3 regions of the Aminipila butyrica genome follow, and region 1 is predicted to be linked to each of the others. Evidence: riboswitches for the same ligand, from Rfam matches in the RefSeq annotation. Region 1 holds a riboswitch; each other region holds the start of a gene.
What was found. Region 1 has a riboswitch for cobalamin ahead of Ami103574_RS12420 (immunoglobulin-like domain-containing protein). Riboswitches for the same ligand answer to the same signal wherever they lie in the genome.
Positions count from the first base shown of each region.

Region 1 (6,975 bases):
AAGACGATTACTATTCAAACCAAATAACAGCAGAAGAAAGGGAGAACGTACTTATGCCTAAAACAGTTACCGACATCTATCAGCTTTTCTATACCAGATTGCCGGGGTGGAGCTTGCAGGAGATTCCACCGCTAAGCGAGGCAGAAAAAGAAGCTTCTGGAACTGCCGCCTTTACACCCCAGCAAGTCAGTCTGCTGGTGAGTCCACAAGGGGAACAAATCGTAGCGATTTTTTCTGAGACTTCGGTGACAGGAACAGAGCGAGCTAAACCGCAGATTCGACTTTTTACAGATCGGCTTATCGCTGCCTACAAATATGCTAAGTGGAAGAAACTGCGTTTTTTCGCCTTTGTCATCTGTAAGACCGACCCTGCTACCCTAAAATTTTCAGCGGGCATCTATCCAGACGACTATTTGGTATCCCTGGAAAGCAGCTTTGACCGCTGCCCCAGTGGTCGGATTGATATCCGCAGCATGTACGAAGCGTTAGCAGAGAATCAGGGGAAGGCGTATTTCCGTCTTTCCGCAGGACAACACGCTTGTGCCAGCGTGGCGCAGGCTTCGTTCATCCGCATCAGCAGGGAGGGACAGCCGATTGGTTCAGAGGTGCTGCAAGCGTATCTGACCTATTTCGACAATAGGCCTTATGTGCTGAGCAGCCGGGAAGGAAAGCAGGTGGTTTATGAACCGTCAGCCTTGTTTGAAAAAGCAGCGGCAGCGGACAGCCGTTACCCTTGGAATATGTTGGTATTTGGTGCCCCTGGTACGGGGAAGAGTCATCTGCTGGCAAAGAAGGTAAAAGAACTGGCGGAGAAAAATAAAGAAGGACAGGTAAAGGCTAGTCGGGTAACGTTCTATGCGGACTATACCTATCAGCAGTTTGTGGGAGGATATATGCCTGTTCCCAGAGGGGATATTCAGGAGCAGTTGGAAGTGACCGATGGAACTCGAGTTTTCAGCGGCAATATGACAGGCCCCCGCATCACCTATGAATTTGTTCCCGGCCCCTTCGGCTCTTTGCTGGCTAAATCCCTGGCAGCTAAGTTGTCCGGGAGGCCGGACAAGTACGTGCTGATTATTGAGGAGATGAACCGGGCTAACGCCGCTGGTGTGTTTGGAGATTTGTTTCAGCTGCTGGATCGAGACAAAGGGGTGAGTAATTATGCCATCACCTTGCCAGATGCCTTTGCACAGTATCTCTATAGAGCCGTTTCTGAAGAACTGGCTGGAAAGACGACGCAATGGCCGTGGCTTTCAGCGGAATCTTTTAAAAACCTTAGGCTGCCAGAAAATCTATACATATGGGGAACGATGAACAGTGCGGATCAAGGGGTATTCCCTTTGGATTCTGCTTTTAAACGACGTTGGTCTTTTATTTATAAGGATTTGAACGGGCTGGCCCCGGAAGAAGCTAATCGAGCGGTTATTTGTCTGCCCGATTGCCAGACTTCTAATCTGGTTCGGACAGAACGATATGATTGGAATGTACTGCGAAAAGCCATTAATCGGCTTATTTTGCAGGCGGGTTTTGATGAAGACCGCTGTATTGGCTACTGGTTTTTCACAAAAGAGGAGCTGGCAGATATTGAAGTTCACAGCAACTGTGTGGTTCAGGCTTTCCAGGGAGATCCAGCCGCAGCCAGCCAGCTAGAAGGGCTGCCTAATCCCTTTATGGACAAGCTGCTGGCTTATCTCAGGCAGGATGTGTTCCGCAACATTCCCACTCAGTTTTTCAGGGAGGAGTGCCGCACGCTGTCAGCTATTCGCCTGGCCGTCAATCATCTGGAAGTAGCTGGGCATCAGCCGGTTTCCTTGCAGGGGGAGGTGACGGGACTTCCGGATTCTGCTTTTGTAGCCGTGCCGGCCACCCCAAGAGAAAAGAGAGAGGAAGAGCCTGAACAACTGGAATTTGCAGTCGATTATAGTGCTGGCGGGGCAGCGGGTACAGTGGCAAAAGACGGAAGGGCATCCGCCTTTGAATCGGCTTCGGCGGAGAGCAAAAATGAAGCTCAATCAACTTCAGAGAGCGTGGGCAGCTCCTTATGAAGAGGCCGGAACTGTTACTGATTCGGGAAGGAAGCCGGATAGGCGGCAGGGAGAAAGGCCAGCCTTGGTCTGCTCATCCCGTGTTGCCGGAACTGATGGAATGTGGCTTTTTCAGCGGACAGCGGTTTACCTTTGTAGGAATCTATTACAGCAGCAAGACAGATACCTCCGTTATTGGATATCCGAAATACCTGAAATCAGACATTGGGAGTCAGGAACTGCCAGCGGTCCTCCATCACGTAGGCTTGATTTGCCAGTTGGTGGAGCGGGCTCAGAGCCAATTAGACCGATCCCGCTTTGAGGAGGCGTATGCTTTTGATGCCTATCATGCACAGGAACACCAACAACAGGTTGATCGATTTCAGTTGGCCAGCTGGTTGTTACAGGATTACCAGAATAACGGAATTTATTTCAGTAAAAAAAGCGAGCTGAAAAGAAACGGCAACGGCCCCATCCAATGGCAGCAGACCATTTCTCAGGGGACACCCCTTCTTGGCAGAGACGTGGTCTACCTGGATACCTTCCATCGCCAGAACCAGCAGGACTATTCCCAACTGCTGACACAGCTCCATGGGTTTATCTTGCGCCAGTGCGGTCTGCTGATGCAGGGGTTGGGGCAATACCAGGAACTGGAACTTCCGGAAGCAGAGGACTTTGACGGCAGCGACTTGTCTCAATTTACTGCTTATTTAGCCGATCGGCTGACGGTTGTCTTTTCTGAACGGGAAGTGCGGCTGCTAAAAGCCCTATGGGCCTGGTGCGGCCAAAGTGCATTTTATCGTCGGCAGTTGGGGGTTACCGCTTTTGAGCAAATTTGGGAATATGCAGCCAAAGCTGTATTCGGCAACTTGACGGATACCAGGTCTGGTCCCCCTCATTATATTCTCCAAAATCGAGAATACCAGGCTCAGGGTGACTTTATTCCGGATATTCTGCGAGTATACCAACACCCGTCAGCGGATTGCCGGGTTATCGGCATTCTCGATGCCAAATACTACTGCCCTCAGGTGAATCCAGATAACGGATTGCTCTACGGAGCGCCGGCCAATGGGGATATTGCTAAACAAATCGGCTATTACCGATATACGAAGACCTTATATTTTCAAGGGGATATCCGATATACCAACGCTTTTCTCTTTCCTGCCACGGACCCCGAACAGGAGGAGATGTTTCAGCAGTTGGGGTATGCTTGTCCTAATCGGCAGCACCACCGGGAAATTGATCAGCTGCTGGGATTGGACAAAAACGAGGTTCAGCAGCAGTTGGAGTCAAGGCGAGAGCGGTGGGAAGCGGAAGAAGGGGAAGCGTGCGCAGAAGCTTGGCCGGAGGATCGGGTGTTGCTGTTCAGCGTCAGGCCGGACTTGCTGTATCAATGGTGTCTGAGAGGAGAAAAAGTTACGGAGGAAGCCTTTTATCACGGCTTCGTGGAGCCTTTTCAGGCAGAGCAGAGGAAACAGGCAGTAAGGAGGTAAAGAGGCTTGAAAAATACAGTTAAATTTACAGCCGCATACAGCGGAGGTAAAGACAGTACCTTCGCTATTTATAAAGCGGTTTCCATGGGGCTGGAACCCCAAAGCTTACTTATGACCTATAACAAGGACAAGGAACGAACTTGGTTTCATGGCATTGACAGGGGCATGATCGTTCGGCTTGCAGAATCCTTAAAAATTCCTATAAAACTCATACCAACATCGGGAAATGAATATGAAGCAAATTTTGAAAAAACATTGCTAGAAGAGAGGCGAAAAGGAGCTGACGTGTGTGTCTTTGGAGACATCGACATTCAGGCACATTTAGATTGGAATGAGGAACGCTGCAACAATACAGGGCTAAAGCCCTTCCTGCCGCTCTGGCAGCAGGCGCGAGAGCAGGTAGTCTATGACTTTATAGACAGTGGGTTTATTACGTATATCACGGTAATTGATACGGAGAAGATGGATGGCAGCCACATTGGAAAACCCTTGACTCGTGAACTTGTCTCACAACTTAAATCCGAAGGGATTGATGTATGTGGGGAGAATGGGGAATACCATACTTTTGTATGCGACGGCCCGCTTTTCAACAGACCGATTCAACTGGATACTGGAACTGCAAGCTTTGATGGCAGATATGTAAGAATTAAGATTGCATAAATTGTTGATGAAGAGCAGGAAGGGCCACCTATGGGGAAGCCCTTTAGTTCTTAATCACAAATCGTTTTAAAAAGCCGCTCTCTTTTAGCTGGGATAAATAACCCACCGTCGACATGACAAAGGCACCGAGGATATCTACAATCAGATCTTTCATGGTATCTGTCAGAGCAGCTCGACCTACTAACAGCGTGCCATCCTCCAGCATGAATTTCTGCATATTGGTAGACAGGATGGCATCTGCACTGAATTCGTAGATTTCCCAGATACAGCCTACGGTAACGGCAAAGCAGAAAGCGAATAGCGAAACGAAGATAGGGCTTAAATTGACCCAGGTGTGTTTCGCGTTCAGCAGGCTGATGATGGAAAAACCCAAAGCACCCAGCATGGCACCGCTAAAGGTATGGAGGATGGTATCCCAGCCCGGTATGCGGTAATAAAAGCTCCGCACTTCCCCCAGGTAAATAGCACCGTAGAGAAACAATACATAGAGCACCAGCATGAAGCTGGGTAGTTCAATCTTCCAGCGGTGATTTAAGATAGAAGGAAGCATGAGTGCAAAAATCCCGATAATACACTGGAGCAGCATCAGGACGTAGTCGCTTCGCTGCTTCGCGTAAGCCGCCTCAGAAGGGGATAGGACCAGCTTGATGACCACAAAAATAACAGAGGCCACCAAGGACCACAGTACGAAATGCACCAAAACCGTCTTTCCGTCAATTTTTCTTTTTTTCATAATGCCCCAATTTTTCTTTCTACATGTTATAGCGTAATCATGCCTATGAACGAGAGTTCATAGGCATGATTTTCTTGTGTCTATTTTATATAAGAATCTTAGCTTTGTCAAATCGTTCAGTAGTTGCTTCGGCACAGGTTAGGGTTCGGCAAGGCAATAAAAATAGGATAGGGAAATGTTGCAAAATTTGTCGAAGTTTACTTGACAATATTTCCACGGGAATGCTATGATGAAGCAGAACTGAATAAAGCATCTACGTTCTGCGTGCCAGACCTCTGACTTGTTAACCTTTAGTCTGAGTTAGGCCAGGTTGCGCAGCTAAGAGGGAAGCAGGTGAAAATCCTGCGCGGTACCGCCGCTGTATACGTGTAGTTTCTCCGACAAGGCCACTGGATTTTATCTGGGAAGGCAGAGAGGAATGGTAATACGTGAGCCAGAAGACCTGCATAGAATGTTAGAAAGCAGGCCGCGGTAATCGGTTGTGTGGATGGAAACTTTTATATTTTCGTGTAATACGAAACATATAATTTACAGAAAAACGGACTGTAGCATATTGCTACAGTTTTTTTATGTAGAAAATAACGCTTTAGCGATTATATAAATGAAAGTAAAAATAAAAGAAGGAGAGTGATACAAAAAAATGAAGAACAAGCAGACACAAAAGAAAATCTTAGCAATCATTTTAAGTGGAATAATGTGTTTAAACTTGTTTCCAACCCTTGCACTGGCGGATACGGCAGAAACTGTTGAACCGCCGGTTTTGGTGCAGGAAGAAAACAGTCTCAAGGCTAAGGACAGCTTAGAATCAGAACGGTTCACTCCAGAAGAAAGAGTGCCTTCTGAGGCACTAGAGGGAGAGACGGTCCCAGAACTTTCACCAGAGCTGAGTGAGGAGGAAGCATCCAAGTTTCCGGAAGACCGGAATCAAGAAGAGGATGTAGATGAAACCTCTATTCTTACAGCGCAGCCGGAAGGGGTGACGGTAGAAGAAAAACTGGCACTAGCGGGTCAACAGGCTGGAACGGTTTGGGATGGGCAAACCGTAACCAAACCGCAAGTGGATGAAAATGAAATTTATCAAATTGCCAACGGCGAAAATCTGGCTTGGTTTGCAAAGCTGGTAAACGGAACGCTTTCAGACGGAACGGCACAGAACAAAGGGGCAAAAGCTGTTCTTGTAAATGATATTGTTCTGGGAAGCGATACCATCCAAACGAACTGGACTCCAGTAGGAAATTCTTCTAATCAGTACACAGGAACTTTCGACGGGGCGGGTTACACCATTTGTGACCTCAGGATAGAGGCAACGGCTATTTACCAAGGACTGTTCGGGTATGTAGGAAGCACAGGTGTTGTTAGAAACACCACCGTAGAAGGAAATATATCGGCAAAAGCCAACTATGCAGGAGGCATAGCAGGGTACAATGCCGGAACCATTGAAAACTGCTGCAATAAGGCAGCTATTACCTCAACTCAAAAGTATGTAGGAGGAATTACTGGTAGCAACTATGGAGCTACTTCGTATGCAAACCTTATAGGTTGCTATAATGAGGGGGTTATTTCTGCAAAGTCGGATACAGGAGGAATTGCCGGACAAAACAGAAACGCCAATATCAGCAGCTGTTACAATCTGGCAAAGGTAGAATCAGCAGGTTCTAATACTGGCGGTGTTGTAGGATATGGTTACACTGGATCAATTACAAGCTGTTACAATGTCGGCGCAGTTACATCTACTGGCACCTCTAATGTCGGTGCAGTCGTAGGCTTCTTATTTAAATCGGCAACGGCTATTTTAGAAAAGACCTATTATCTTGACGGGACCTATACAGTGAGCATAGGTAATGACAGTACAAATGCCAATGCAACTGTAAAGTCTGCTGATGCCATGAAAACTGCTGGATTTGTAGCAGACCTCGGGGGAAACTTTGTAGCAGATACAATGCCAAATCAAAATAATGGCTATCCAATAATCGGCTGGCAGGATCCCCAGGCAAAATACACGGTTGCCTTTGATATCGATCAAGAGCAGGCGGAGATCGCAGTAAGAGACAGCGAAGGCAGATTG
Region 1 is NZ_CP048649.1:2,610,606-2,617,580, reverse strand. Features, by position in the region: gene Ami103574_RS12445 (phosphodiester glycosidase family protein) at 1-27, shown strand, start outside; gene Ami103574_RS12440 (AAA family ATPase) at 54-2,045, shown strand; gene Ami103574_RS12435 (LlaJI family restriction endonuclease) at 2,042-3,517, shown strand; gene Ami103574_RS12430 (Dph6-related ATP pyrophosphatase) at 3,524-4,177, shown strand; gene Ami103574_RS12425 (hypothetical protein) at 4,221-4,910, opposite strand; cobalamin riboswitch at 5,187-5,374, shown strand; gene Ami103574_RS12420 (immunoglobulin-like domain-containing protein) at 5,551-6,975, shown strand, end outside.

Region 2 (6,975 bases), 340 kb from region 1:
TCCATCCCCTTTGTTGACATTTTGTATTGTGAAGCCATTAACAGAAAAATTTTTGTTCACACCAAGCAGGAAGTGATTGACTATTATTTCAAAATGAAAGAATTAGAGAAGAAACTGACCCCCGACTTCTTCTGCTGTCATCGCAGTTATCTGGTAAACCTCCGGGCTGTCTGCGGTTATGAAAAAGGTTTGGCGAAGTTAAGTAATGGAGAGAATCTGCCGGTTTCAAGGCTACGCCAACAGGAGTTTATGGAAGCCATGTTGACGTATATGAAGAAAGGGGACAAATAAAATGCAGATAACTGAACTATTCAGCGGCTGGCTGGATTTTATTTTTTTCTTTTGTATATTAAATGCTTGCCTGGCTTGGTTGGAAATCTCCTTTTTCAGCAAATTTACAAGTTGCACAGCAACGTGGTGTCATCATGCAGGCTATGTGCTGATTATTTACTCCTTGGCGGTGACTGAAATGCATTTTCAGTTTTCTTTTCCGATGGCTACAGCCTTTGAATTGGCGGCCCTCTTTTTATTTGGATGGCTAGTCTTAAAATGCCAGCCAGCCTTATCTGCCATTACAACTGTATTAGCAATTTGCATCATGCAGGTTTCAAACGGCATCTTTCAATCTTTGTTGAGCATTGTTTTTACAACCTTGTTTTCCTATACCAGTATACTGATGGCCGCTAGTGGTCTGAGTGTCATGGTAGTTGTGTTCTTTTCTTATCGACTGGTTTTAACGTGGCTGAATGGCAGACGAATCTTTCTGTTACAGTATGTTTTGGTTCTTCTGTTGCCGATTTTTTTCGTGCTTCTTGTCATGCAGCACGTCTTTGCAGCATATGGCAACATGGTTGTCATCAACCCAGAGGGAACCAGAATTTTTCCTAATGTGAATGACTGGACCATGTTAGGCATTCAAATCGCTGCATACTTCTGTTTATTTGCCGTTCTTTTTGCCTATAAGAAATTGTCAGAAGGCTTTGAACTGCAAATGCGGAACGCACTTTTGGAGCAACAGGTGCACACTCAGGCCATTTCTATTCAAGAGATGCAACTGCGTTATGAACAGACTCGGGCATTTCGCCATGATCTAAAAGGACATTGGACCGTATTGGGTGGATTTTTAAAAGAAGGAGAAAGCCAAAATGCTTTAGAATACCTAGGTAAGTTGACGAGCTTTTCTGACCAACTTTCTTTTCCTTGTCAAACTGGAAATATTGCTTTAGATATGTTATTGACAAATAAATTAGGGTTAGCTCGCCAGAAGGGTATCGATGTGAATTGCACTGTAAAAATTCCTGGGGGTAATCTCCTAGATGCTTTGGACTTGTGTATTGTATTTTCAAATGCGGTGGATAATGCCATAAATGCGTGCAGCTCTGTAGTGCAATCTAATAGATATCTGACGCTTTCGGCTGTACAAAAAAGTGGATTCTTTCTGATTGAGATTGAAAATAGCCGTACAGATAAGATGATGCCTACCAAAGGTTCTGGGATTGGACTAGAGAGTATAAAAGCGGTGGTAAAAAAATATCAAGGTACGGTGCGTATAGAAAAAAACTTACAAATGTTTCGCTTAAATATCCTTTTTGTCATTCCACGACAACCAGACGACATCTGATTACAAAGCCATTGAAATGCACTAACATAGCAGATATATTCAGAGTATCTTTAAAAACAAAGGAGAATTTACGATGAATATCAGCAGTATGGGAGCCGTTTCACCTCGATATCCAAATGCGGCAGGCATCAGCCCAAATGTCACGGGAGGTGATACCAGAGATACAGAACAGCAGATTAAAAAACTAGAGAAGGAAAGAAGCAAGCTTGAAAAACAGCGAGAGGAGGAGAAAAATCCTTTTGCAGCACAGCAGAGCGAAGAATATGCCAATTTGCAAAAGAGGATTGAAGAGTTGAACAAGCAGATTCAGCAGCTAAAAGCAGAAGCTGCTTCTGAGAAGAAGAGTACGGAACAGCAAAAGCCAGACTCTGCTTCTAATCCTGCAAGGAATGCACTTGATACCTATATTTCCAGCAGGGATAATCCAGAGGAATCTGCTGGCCTATATCGGTTGGATAAAGACGGAGAAGGGGAGCAAAAGATTGTTTCAAAAGCTGTCAGTCCAACGTCAAATTTCATAAATTTGACCTAAGAAGTGAACCGAGACCGCATAATGAAAAAGGCCTACGGGGCTTGCGAGAAAGCCTAAGAGAATACAAGATAAAGGCGTATAGGGGAGAAAGACAACCAATACAAGAAAATAACCGGCAGCAGAAATCACCCCTGGTACAAGCAGTTTCTTGAAGAGAAAGCTTAACCATTGAAAAAGGATGCTGATAAATAAAATAGCGCAGGCTGGCGTGAAAAGAAGTACATTGCCTCACATTTTTTCATAAGAAAAAATCACAGAGGTCGTGGTATCCAGCCCTGTATACATAGCGATAAGTGCTAGAACTGCCCATAGCCCCAGCCATATTTTTAATCCCTTAAACATATCCATCCCCTTAATGTTGCGGACTAGAACGTCATGTGATGATTTCTACATATTATAGTCCGGCGATTGCTTTTATATCGGCTTCTAAATATTTTAGGTACTCTTTAGATAATAAGCTTAAGGGCTCAGAAAGTAAAGAAATATATCCAAGGTGTAAGGGGTGGGGAAAGTCTTTTAAGGGAATTGCTACTATTTCGCCCAGACCTTTATGAAATATATCGGCATTGCTGTTGGTTAAATCGGGACCAATGCTAAAGCACGTGCCATTGCGAACCAGTGCAATTTTAGTGCAGCGGTCGCTCACATGTATATTTCTATTCAACAGTTTGTAGAAAAGCATTTCCTCCGTAAAATGGGATATGTCAATTTCTTGATCATAGGTGACAAATGGATAGGGTTCCAGCGCTTCCACAGAAATACTTTTTTTAGAAGCAAGAGGATGGGAAGCATTAATAAAGACATAAGGTTTTAACTGATGGATTTCATTAAAGCAGAGCTTACAGCTGGCAAGTACCTTTTTGATGGAACGAAGGTGAGTATGATGGATAGAAAGAATACCCAGTTCGCTTCGGCGGTTAGCAACATCCTGGATGACGGAGTAGGTCGGGCATTCTCGAATGGCGATATCGTAGGACTCTAAGTCTAAGGTATTCATTAATTGTGTAAAGGACCGTACGGCAAATGGAAGGCGTTGTGTTGAAACAGAAAAGCGCATGGGCAGATATTTTCGATAGCGATACCGCTGTTCCAGCTGCTCGGATTGATAAACAATTTCTTTGGCATATTTTAAGAAATCTTCTCCGTCCGCAGTCAGTGTGACACCTCGATTGTTGCGATAAAATAAAATGATACCTAGATTTTTTTCCATTTCTTTTATTGCGGTGGATAAAGTGGACTGAGAAATAAATAGCACTTTAGCAGCTTCTGAAAAAGACTGATGATTAGCCGTTTCTATTATATATTTCATGGATTGTAATGTCATAAAATACTCCTCTCTTGGGGTTTCTTCTTCTTATGTAAGTATTATATTATCAAAAAAATTGATAGCCCACAATGGAGAATGTCTATTGTGGGCTGGATTGTATGTTCTGTTGTCTTATGATACAATGAAAAAAATAGATAGAGCTATTGTATGGAAATCGGTGAAAATCCGATGCGGTACCGCCACTGTGAAGAGGAGTCGTTGCAACTGATAAAGAATATTGACACTGGAATATCATTCTGGGAAGTCATTGCAGCGTACAGAGAATCTAAGCCAGGATACTTCGATAGTTTTGAATTAACGACCTGACGGATTATTGGGAAAGTTGAATTTGGCTTTGTTTTATCGTTTCATACTTGGAATAGATTCAAGTCTAAAATAAGAAAAATAAAACTCCGTATCCGAAAGATGCGGAGTTTTTGTGTGTCATGAGAGGAAAACAAGATGGACAACTGGAATGGTAACCTGCTGGGGTACGGCGATTATAACTATTTGTTGAATTATTTAAAGGAAATAGCAGGAGGAATTAACGTGAAAAAAGGATTTAGTAAATTATTTTTAGTGGTTTTAAGCATTTGTTTGCTTGTGGGGTTAAATGGCTGTGGAAACAGCGATTTAAAGGCAGAAGATAAAGTGCAGACCCGTGTAATTGTGGATGCGGCAGGCAATCAAGTTGAAGTTCCTATGGAGGTAAAAAAAATAGGAGTGGTGCCCATTCCTTGGGCATCGGTTATATATTGTATTGATAATTCTTCCGCACGTTTAAGTGCGATGAACCCATCTGCCATGCAAGCATATAAGGGTCATTTTCTGGAAAGCATGGACCCGGAATATGGTAATATTTCAACGGCATGCATAGGCAGTGATTTGTCGATTAATATGGAAGAGACGGCAAAGAATGGTGTAGAGGTCATGATTATTTGGGATTATCAGGAGGCGGAAGCTGCTCAGCTAAAGGAAGTTGGAATCGCCCCGATTATGATAAAAAATGAAACCATTGATGAATTGCAGACCAGTATGAAAATCATTGGAGAATTATTGGGAAAGGAAGAACGAGCCCAGCAATTTATTGATTCCTATACGAAAACCTATGAATATATGAAAGCGAAACAAGAAGCCGTAAAGACGGCAGATAAACCGAGAGTTTTATATTTGCGAGATGCTCAATTAAAAATCCAGGGAAATGATAACTTTATGCGAGAAGCCTTAGAGCTGGCAGGAGCAGATAACGTTGCGTCTCAAGTGAAGAGTAATGCCACCATGGAAGAAATTCTAGCCTGGGATCCAGAAATCATTTTTTTAAGTAATTTTGATGAATTTGAGCCGGAAGATTTATATAAAAACACCATTCCGGGCCAGGATTGGAGTAGCATTTCGGCAGTAAAAAATAAGAAGGTATATAAAACACCTTTAGGTATATATCGCTGGGATGCACCAGGTGTAGAAACTCCTTTGATGATGAAATGGATGGCACAGATTATTCAGCCGGATATTTTTAACGATGAGGACGTGGAAACAGAATTGACGGCATATTATAAAGATTATTTTAATTATAAATTATCGGCAAAGGACATGGCTCTAATTTTAAGTGAAGATGCAAATAAACAAAGCCAGTAGGATAGGTGAATGGATGTATAAGAAAAAACAGAAATGGCCTTATCCGCTGCTCATCATCATGTTGTGTGCCCTTTTAGGTTTAATCGTCGTGTTGTCGGTCAGCATCGGCCGATACCATATCATGCCCTTACAGGTGATAAACATTTTGCTCGCTCAGCTGATTCCGATTCATCAGACCTGGACGGATCAGTGCGAGAGTATTATTTTTACCTTACGGCTTCCGCGAATCATGGCGGCAATCTTGGTAGGCGGAGCCCTGGCTCTGTCGGGAACTTCATACCAAGGGATTTTTCAAAATCCCTTGGTTTCTCCGGATATTTTAGGGGTATCTGCGGGGGCCTGTATTGGAGCGTCCTGTGCAATCTTAGGGGGAGGCGGAAATGGGCTGATACAGATTTGTGCCTTTTTAGGCGGATTCTTAGCCGTTATGTTGACCACAACCATCCCCAAAATATTAAAGAACAATTCCATGATGATGCTTGTACTTTCAGGAATCATCGTCGGCGGAATGATGAATTCCATTATGGGACTGATTAAATATGTGGCTGACCCGGAGACACAACTGGCATCAATTGTTTACTGGCAGCTGGGAAGCTTAGCTCAAGTGACATCCAAAGAAATATATGTAGTAACCCCAATTATTCTGGTAGCTGCAAGTATTTTATATCTGCTTAGATGGCGGATTAACATTTTATCTTTGGGAGAAAGAGAGGCTAAGACCCTGGGTATGGACACCACTTTTTTGAGAGGTGTGTTGATAATCTGTTCCACCTTATTGACGGCTAGTGCCGTGTGCATAAGTGGAACTATCGGCTGGATTGGACTGGTACTTCCCCATTTGGGAAGAATGATTGTGGGGCCCGATAATGTAAAGCTAATTCCTGTAGCTGCAATCTTAGGCGCCATCTTTATGGTTGCCATAGATACGATAGCAAGGGTCAGCAGCAGCTCAGAAATACCACTGGGCATTTTAACGGGACTAATTGGCGCACCTTTTTACTTTTACTTATTACTAAAACAAAGGAAAGATTTACGATGATATTGAGGGTTAAAGGTGTTGAATTTTCTTATGAAAACAAAAAGAAAATTCTTTCAGATGTTAATTTTGAGTTAGATAAAGGCAGTTTTCTTACCATCCTAGGACCGAATGGTGCGGGGAAATCAACCTTGCTAAATTGCATTACAAACCTGCTGAAACCCACAAGAGGAGAGCTTTGGTTAAAAGACCAGCTTATGTGCGGTATGGATTTGAAACAAGTAGCCAAAACTATTGCTTATGTACCGCAAGTGCATATTCCAACTTATGAATTTACCTCCTTGGACTTTGTTGTAATGGGTCGTTCTCCCCATTTAGGGATGTTTCAAAAACCCACAAAAGCAGATTATGATATTGCAAAAGCAGCGTTGGTTCAGCTAGACAGCATGGAACTGGCCGAGAAGCCTTATACCAAATTAAGCGGAGGCGAAAGACAACTGGTAACCATTGCCCGAGCCATCGCCCAGGAGGCCGAATTAATTGTTTTTGATGAACCGACAGCGTACTTAGACTATGGCAATCAGATTCGGATACTTAAACTGATAAAGACGTTAACCCAGCGCGGTTATAGCGTTATTATGACAACGCATTCGCCAGATCATGCCTTTCTTTTAGGGGGCAAGATCGGCATTTTGGATTATCATGGTGGCCTTCAAATTGGCGCCGCCGAAGAGGTGTTACAAGAAGAAGTCTTGGCCAGAATATACGGAACAGATGTAAGAGTTATCTACGTTAAAGAGCTGGGCAGAAGCGTCTGTGCCGCCAGCTTAGCAGGCTTTCTTTAAAGCCTGCTATTTTTATGGAAAGCCAGCCTGACATTTTCCTTCAAAGGGTTATCGTATACT
Region 2 is NZ_CP048649.1:2,949,362-2,956,336, reverse strand. Features, by position in the region: gene Ami103574_RS13965 (LytR/AlgR family response regulator transcription factor) at 1-291, shown strand, start outside; gene Ami103574_RS13960 (sensor histidine kinase) at 293-1,621, shown strand; gene Ami103574_RS13955 (FlxA-like family protein) at 1,695-2,153, shown strand; gene Ami103574_RS13950 (LysR family transcriptional regulator) at 2,548-3,477, opposite strand; cobalamin riboswitch at 3,630-3,759, shown strand; gene Ami103574_RS13945 (ABC transporter substrate-binding protein) at 3,922-5,094, shown strand; gene Ami103574_RS13940 (FecCD family ABC transporter permease) at 5,108-6,133, shown strand; gene Ami103574_RS13935 (ABC transporter ATP-binding protein) at 6,130-6,915, shown strand.
Region 2: it holds a riboswitch for cobalamin, as region 1 does, so the genes downstream of both, Ami103574_RS13945 (ABC transporter substrate-binding protein) here and Ami103574_RS12420 (immunoglobulin-like domain-containing protein) in region 1, are expected to answer to the same signal.

Region 3 (6,975 bases), 500 kb from region 1:
CTAAATATGCCCATCGCTGCGCGATGTTTTTTGATGGAAATATTGTTACCGAGGATACGCCGCGGGCTTTCTTTTCTGGAAATAGTTTTTACACCACCGCAGCAAACCGTATGGCCCGTCAATTGCTGCCGGAGGCGGTGGCCGCTGAGGATGTCATCCTTGCCTGCGGTGGAAAGGTGCCCCCTGGACCACAATTGCCAGCAGAGGATTTGTATAGGCCGGATAAGGTGGTAGAGAAGGCAAACCAAGCCCCAAAAAGTCACAAGCTGCCTCTATGGCGGCGGATTTTAGCGGGAGCAGCGGGAATTTGCGCTTTGACTCTGGCCTATGTAGCGCTGCAAGGATCCCAGATAATCCAGCTGGAGCCCTTGGAACAGAGTATCTATTTTATCGCCTCTCTGGTGGTATTAGCGCTGGCCATTTCCCAGCGGAGCCAACAACCGATAGAGGTCATCCAGATTCAGAAAGAGAAGCGCAGGTTGTCCAAGCGGACAGTAGCCGCAGCAGTGATGATTCTGCTGGCCATTCCCCTGACCCTTTACGTGGGGGTATTCTACTTTGGTGATCGGAAATATTACTTTATTTCCTTATTGATCATCCTTGAAACTATGCTGCCTTTTGTCTTGGCTTTTGAGGGGCGCAAGCCTCAGGCCCGAGAGTTAATCATTCTGGCAGTGCTGTGTGCCTTGGGGGTGGCCGGAAGAGCTGCTTTTTTCATGTTGCCTCAGTTTAAACCAGTGGCAGCCATGGTAATCATCGCCGGCGTAGCTTTCGGCGGGGAGGCTGGGTTTTTGGTAGGTGCTATCACCATGTTAACCTCCAATATGTTGTATGGACAAGGGCCTTGGACGCCATGGCAGATGTTTGCTATGGGGGTGATCGGATTTTTAGCGGGGATATTGTTCCGCAAAGGCCTGCTGCTCAGAGGCCGCTTACCGCTGTGCGTATTTGGCGGCCTAGCCGTGTTAGTGATTTATGGCGGCCTGATGAATCCTGCCACGGTGCTGACCTACAACGCCAATCCCACCTGGCCAATGTTCGTCGCAGCCTATGTTCTGGGACTTCCCTTTGATTTAGTCCACGCAGCGGCTACGGTCATCTTCCTGTGGTTCATGTCCCAGTCTATGCTGGAAAAGCTGGACCGCATTAAAGTAAAATACGGTTTGATGGACCAGTGAATCTTGTTATAAGTCGTATGAGCAGGATTTATTTGAAAATATACCTTGAAAGGAACTGGCGTGTGTGATATGATGAATGAAGTAAATTTATATCACTTCCATGTTTCAGTATTGCCCAAAGGCAATATCTGACTAAGAGGGAATCTGGTGAAATTCCAGAATGGACCCGCCACTGTGAGTGAGGAGTTTCTTCTAAGATTTACCCTTGAAAAGAGGGTGATAGCCACTGAGCGTTAGCTTGGGAAGGCGAGAAGAAATGAGGATACACGAGTCAGGAGACCTGCATGAGAAGCACGCCGATCCACGGGTAACATGGACTGTCGGCAGACAATAAGGAAAAACAGTAAAACGGACTGCGATTTTTTGTCGCAGTTTTTTTGTTTATAAGGCGGGGCTATTTATACAACGGATCGGGAGGTCGCACATGAACATTTTTGAAAACAAGATCTTTAAAGTAGAAGACGAGCACTTGTATTTTGACGGCAGGGATCTGACAAAGCTATCTGAAGTCTATGGGTCGCCCCTGTACATCTTTTCTGAACGAGAGTTGCGCAAGAACGTAAATGAAGTCATCGTAGCTTTTCGCACCGCATATGCTAAAACAAGCATTCACTATGCAGCCCAATGCGAATCTACCTTGGCGAATCTACAGGTCATTCGAGATGCGGGTTGTAATTTGCAGGTTAATTCGGGCGGAGAGTTGTTTAAAGGCCTACAGGCTGGTTTTGAAGGACGGCAAATTATTTTTACGGGTGCCTGCAAGACGGCAACAGAGCTGGAGCTGGCCATCCGCAGCTGTGTGAAGGCTATTAATGTGGATTCTATCTATGAGCTGACTAGGATTGCCGAGATTGCGCAAGAGTTGGATATGCCGGTTAATATCGCCCTGATGGTAGCGCCGGATTCTTCTTATTATGGTCAGGATTCACGAGGGGAGAACATCCCAGAAAGTGAATTTGGCATTACTTTTGAACAGTTGAGGACTGCTATCCGCATGTCTCAGAAGAACAAGCAGCATATCCGGCTGCGGGGCTACCACTTACAGCTGCAAAAGGGACTGGATAAGCCAGAGGATGCTCGTGGAGCCTTTGCTGCTATGCTGGAAACGGCGGTGAAGATGTATCAGCTCACCGGCTTCATTCCTCGTACGCTGAACTTGGGAGGCGGCATGTCACCAGAAGATTTAGAAGAAATTGCCTGTAAGGTGGCAGAGGAACTGAGCATGGAAAAAGTAAAGACGTGGGCGGGAGACCCTCTGCAAGATTTCTTTCAGGGAGTGGAGTTGATTATTGAGCCAGGTAAAAAGATTGCCGCTTCTGCGGGTATTTTACTCACCAGTGTGGTCAATGAGAAGTATCGGAAAAATCTCAACGAAAACTGGCTGGTTCTGGATGAAGGCTTTGAAGGCATGGGGAGCGGACGACCGCAGAAGAAGAGGCTGGAACACGGTCAGCTGCTGTGTGCTAATAAAATCACTGAAAAGCATGGCATGCCGTACCGAATCAGCGGCTTGGCGGCTGAAACCTCCGGGGGTGCCTGGCTGCCTAACAGTATGACAGCGGGAGATTTGGTAGCTTTTATGGATGCGGGCGCCTATAATAACTCCTGTCTGCCTTCCTTCAATGGCAGGCCGCGGCCAGGAGTGGTCATGATCAAAAAGAACGATACGGTGAAAGAGATTAAACGGCCTCAGAGGTATGAGGATTTGCTAGAGGGGGAAGAGCCCTTTCGGGAACCACTGAATCTCTGTGTCATATGAGATGAATCCCAGCCTCTTTGGGGGCTGGGATAAAATTTTCTGAAACCTCTGAAATAAATGAATATAAAATACATCATTTTGCCATGGGTTTTTCTATTGACACCTGCCGGTATGCATGGTATTATACTAAAGATTTAGGCGCGACAGAACGAGACAAAACTCGTTTGGTGGTGAAAAATGGTGTTTAGGAAGGAGCGATACATATGCTGATGTCTTATGAGAGGTACGTGAAAGAAAACGAGGTTTTTGCCCTCCCGGCAGAAAATGAGGCGGAGTATCCTTCGGTTTTTGAATTGATTTGTTTGTTGCCATTGTCTGGAAAATCTGTTCAATTAGAGACACCATCATCCTCTGATGATTGTATTATTTAATCTTCCAATATTGGAAGATTTTTTTTTGCGCATTTATACTCTTTTGAAGAAAGAATAAGTGCATGTGGAAAGGAGACTTGAATGATGTTAAAAGGTAGAGATTTGTTGGAACCCATGGACTTCTCTATAAAAGAGCTGGAAGATATGTTTGATTTAGCTGATCGGATTATAGAGGACCCTGCCAAGTATGTTCATGCCTGTGACGGCAAGCTGTTGGCCACGTTGTTTTACGAACCCAGCACCAGGACGCGTTTCAGCTTTGAGGCGGCTATGCTTCGGCTGGGCGGTCAGGTTATTGGCTTTTCTGAGCCAAACTCCAGCTCTGTAGCCAAAGGAGAGAGCATTGCCGACACCATCAAGACGGTAGCCTGTTACGCTGATTTGGCGGTTATGAGACACCCGAAGGAGGGTGCCCCTAAAGTAGCTGCTCACAGTACAGAAATGCCAGTAATCAACGCTGGAGACGGAGGCCATCAGCATCCTACACAGACCTTGACAGATCTGCTAACTATCCGGCGGACCTTAAACGGATTTGATAACATTACTGTAGGCTGCTGCGGGGACTTAAAGTTTGGCCGAACGGTCCATTCCCTAATCAAGGCGCTTTCCAGATATAAAAACGTAAAATTCGTTCTCATCTCCCCAGAAGAACTGCGGATACCAGATTACGTGAGAAAAGAAATCTTGATGAAAAACGGCATTGAGTTTGAAGAAGTCCGCAGCTTTCAGGAAGCCCTGCCGAAGCTGGATGTGCTTTACATGACCAGAGTGCAGAAGGAACGGTTCTTCAATGAGGAAGATTACATCCGCTTAAAGGATACATATATCCTGGACAAGAGCAAGATGAAGCTGGCCAAGGAAAAGATGATTGTCCTCCATCCGCTGCCGCGAGTAAATGAAATTGCTGTAGAGGTGGACGAGGACCCGCGGGCCATGTACTTTGTGCAGGCCAAAAACGGCATGTTTGTCCGCATGGCTCTGATTATGAGCTTGCTTGGAATAGAAGGTTAAGGAGGAGAATTATGTTAGTAAACAGTATCGAAAAAGGAATCGTTATCGACCACATCACTGCCGGTCTGGGCGCCAAAATTCTGGAATATCTGGATATCGATTTGGCTAACAACACCGTAGCCTTTATTATGAACGCCAGCAGCAAGAAACATGGGAAAAAAGATATTGTCAAGATTCAAAATGTAATTGACGTAAATTTAGATGTGCTGGGTCTTATTGAGCCCAACGCCACAGTAAATATCATTGAAAACGGACAGATTATCAAGAAGATTGAGTTGCAGGTGCCAGAGCGGGTAACCAACGTAATTAAGTGCAAAAACCCGCGCTGTGTTACTTCGGTGGAGATCAACGCCCCGCACATCTTCCACCTAATCGATGCCGAGAATCGAGAATATCGGTGTGAATACTGCGATGAGATTGTCTGCATGAAAGGAGATTATTAAGCTATGAGAATTCTGGTAAAGAACGGGCTAATCCTGGACCCGGATTCTGGTTTAGAAGCAGCAGGAGATCTTTACGTAGAAGGACAGCAGATTGTTTGTATAAAGACGGGTGGAGAAACACGAGGCAGGCTGCCGGCCTGGGCCGAGCAGATACCAGCCCAGAATGGGGAAGAGACGGTGAAGGAAATCGATGCTACAGGCAAGTGGGTGGTTCCTGGTCTCATCGACCTCCATGTCCATTTGAGAGAGCCTGGGCAGGAATATAAAGAAGATATTTTTACAGGCTGTCAGGCCGCAGCCAAAGGTGGTGTTACCACCGTGTGCTGCATGCCCAACACCAAGCCTATCATCGACAGCCCAGAGGTGGTGACCTACATTGACGATAAAGCCAAGACAGCTTGTGGGGTTAATGTGCTGTCTGTAGGCAGCATTACCAGGGGCCAGAAGGGGCAGGAACTGGCAGACCTCCAGGGGATGGTTGCTGCGCAGACCCGCTGCAAGAATCTGATCGGCAAGGGCATTTGTGCCATCAGCGAAGATGGCCGCTCTGTCATGGATGCAGCCACCATGCTCCAAGGCATTCGGGCTGGAAAGGCGCTGGGCCTTCTGGTTTTTTCCCACACAGAGGATGACAGCTTGGCAGGGACTTCCATCGGGGAGGAGCTGATTGTGGCCAGAGACATTATGTTGGCCAAAGAAGCGGACAGCCCCATTCACTTATGCCACATCAGTACGGAAGGCAGTTTAGAGATTATCCGCCGGGCCAAGGCAGATGGGATTCCGGTTACGGCGGAAACAGCTCCCCACTACTTTCTGCTGGATAAAAGCAGCATCGGCAGGGACGGAAATCGAAAGATGAATCCCCCTCTCCGGCGAAAGGAAGACGTAGAGGCGGTCAAACGAGCGTTGCAGGATGGAACTCTGGATGTTATAGCGACGGATCACGCTCCCCACAGCCGGGAAGAAAAAGACTGTGGGTATGAGCAGGCCATGAACGGCGTAGTGGGACTGGAGACTTCCTTTGCGGTAAGCTATACTGTTCTGGTTCAGGGCGGTGTCTTGACGCCATTGGATTTAGTTGATAGAATGAGCTGTAAGCCGGCTGAAATCCTGGGATTGGACAGAGGCAGCCTGGGCGTGGGCAAGATAGCAGACCTGGCCATTATCGACGTGAATCAGCAATGGGAGATTCGGGAGGAAGAGTTTGCCTCCAAGGGAAGAAATACACCCTTTGCTGGGATGAAAGTCTACGGCAAGGTTACCCACACAATAGTAAACGGAACAATCATTTATGCGGCTGAGTAGCCGCATAAATTTTAGGCGAACAGCAGCTGCTGTATGCAGAAAGAAGGAGGTACGCGATGATCGATTCACTACTTAAAAAGATTGATGAACTAAATAACCCTACCGTGGTAGGTCTGGACCCTACTCTGGAGATGATGCCAGGCTCCTTGAAGGCGAACTTGTTTGAACAGTATGGAAAGACACCAGAAGCAGTGGGCCGTATATTCACCGCCTTTAATAAGGAAATTATCGACAGTGTGGCAGATATTGTGCCTGCCGTTAAGCCGCAGATAGCCATGTACGAAAAGTACGGCCTGGAAGGGCTTAAGGCCTATGCCGACACCATTCGTTATGCAGCAGAAAAGGGCTTGATTGTCATCGGTGATATCAAGAGAGGAGATATTTCTTCCACGGCGGCGGCGTATGCGGCCCACATCGGCGGCACCGATATCGAAGGGGAAGAATTTGACCTTTGGCAGGAAGATTGGATTACGGTTAACCCATACCTGGGAGTGGACGGCATTCAACCTTTTATAGATGCCTGCAACAAAAAGGACCGGGGCATATTTGTGCTGGTGAAAACCAGCAATCCATCCAGCAGTCAGCTCCAGGATATCGTGGTTGACGGACATACCATCTATGAGCGGGTAGCGGAACTGGTGGAGGAATGGGGCCGGCAGTCTATGGGAACGTTAGGATACAGTCGTATCGGTGCTGTGGTAGGGGCCACCCACAAAGAACAGGGAGAGAAGCTGAGAAAGCTGATGCCACAGACCTTCTTCTTAGTGCCGGGCTATGGGGCTCAGGGAGGCACTGGAGCCGATTTGCGGGGATTCTTTGATAAAGAGGGCAGAGGCTGTATTGTCAATTCCTCCAGAGGCATTACGGCGGCCTATAAAAAGGACAGCAGGTACGGAGACAAGGTAGGC
Region 3 is NZ_CP048649.1:2,113,667-2,120,641, reverse strand. Features, by position in the region: gene Ami103574_RS10055 (ATP-binding cassette domain-containing protein) at 1-1,178, shown strand, start outside; cobalamin riboswitch at 1,262-1,480, shown strand; gene Ami103574_RS10050 (diaminopimelate decarboxylase family protein) at 1,603-2,937, shown strand; gene pyrB (aspartate carbamoyltransferase) at 3,393-4,319, shown strand; gene Ami103574_RS10040 (aspartate carbamoyltransferase regulatory subunit) at 4,331-4,762, shown strand; gene Ami103574_RS10035 (dihydroorotase) at 4,766-6,067, shown strand; gene pyrF (orotidine-5'-phosphate decarboxylase) at 6,124-6,975, shown strand, end outside.
Region 3: it holds a riboswitch for cobalamin, as region 1 does, so the genes downstream of both, Ami103574_RS10050 (diaminopimelate decarboxylase family protein) here and Ami103574_RS12420 (immunoglobulin-like domain-containing protein) in region 1, are expected to answer to the same signal.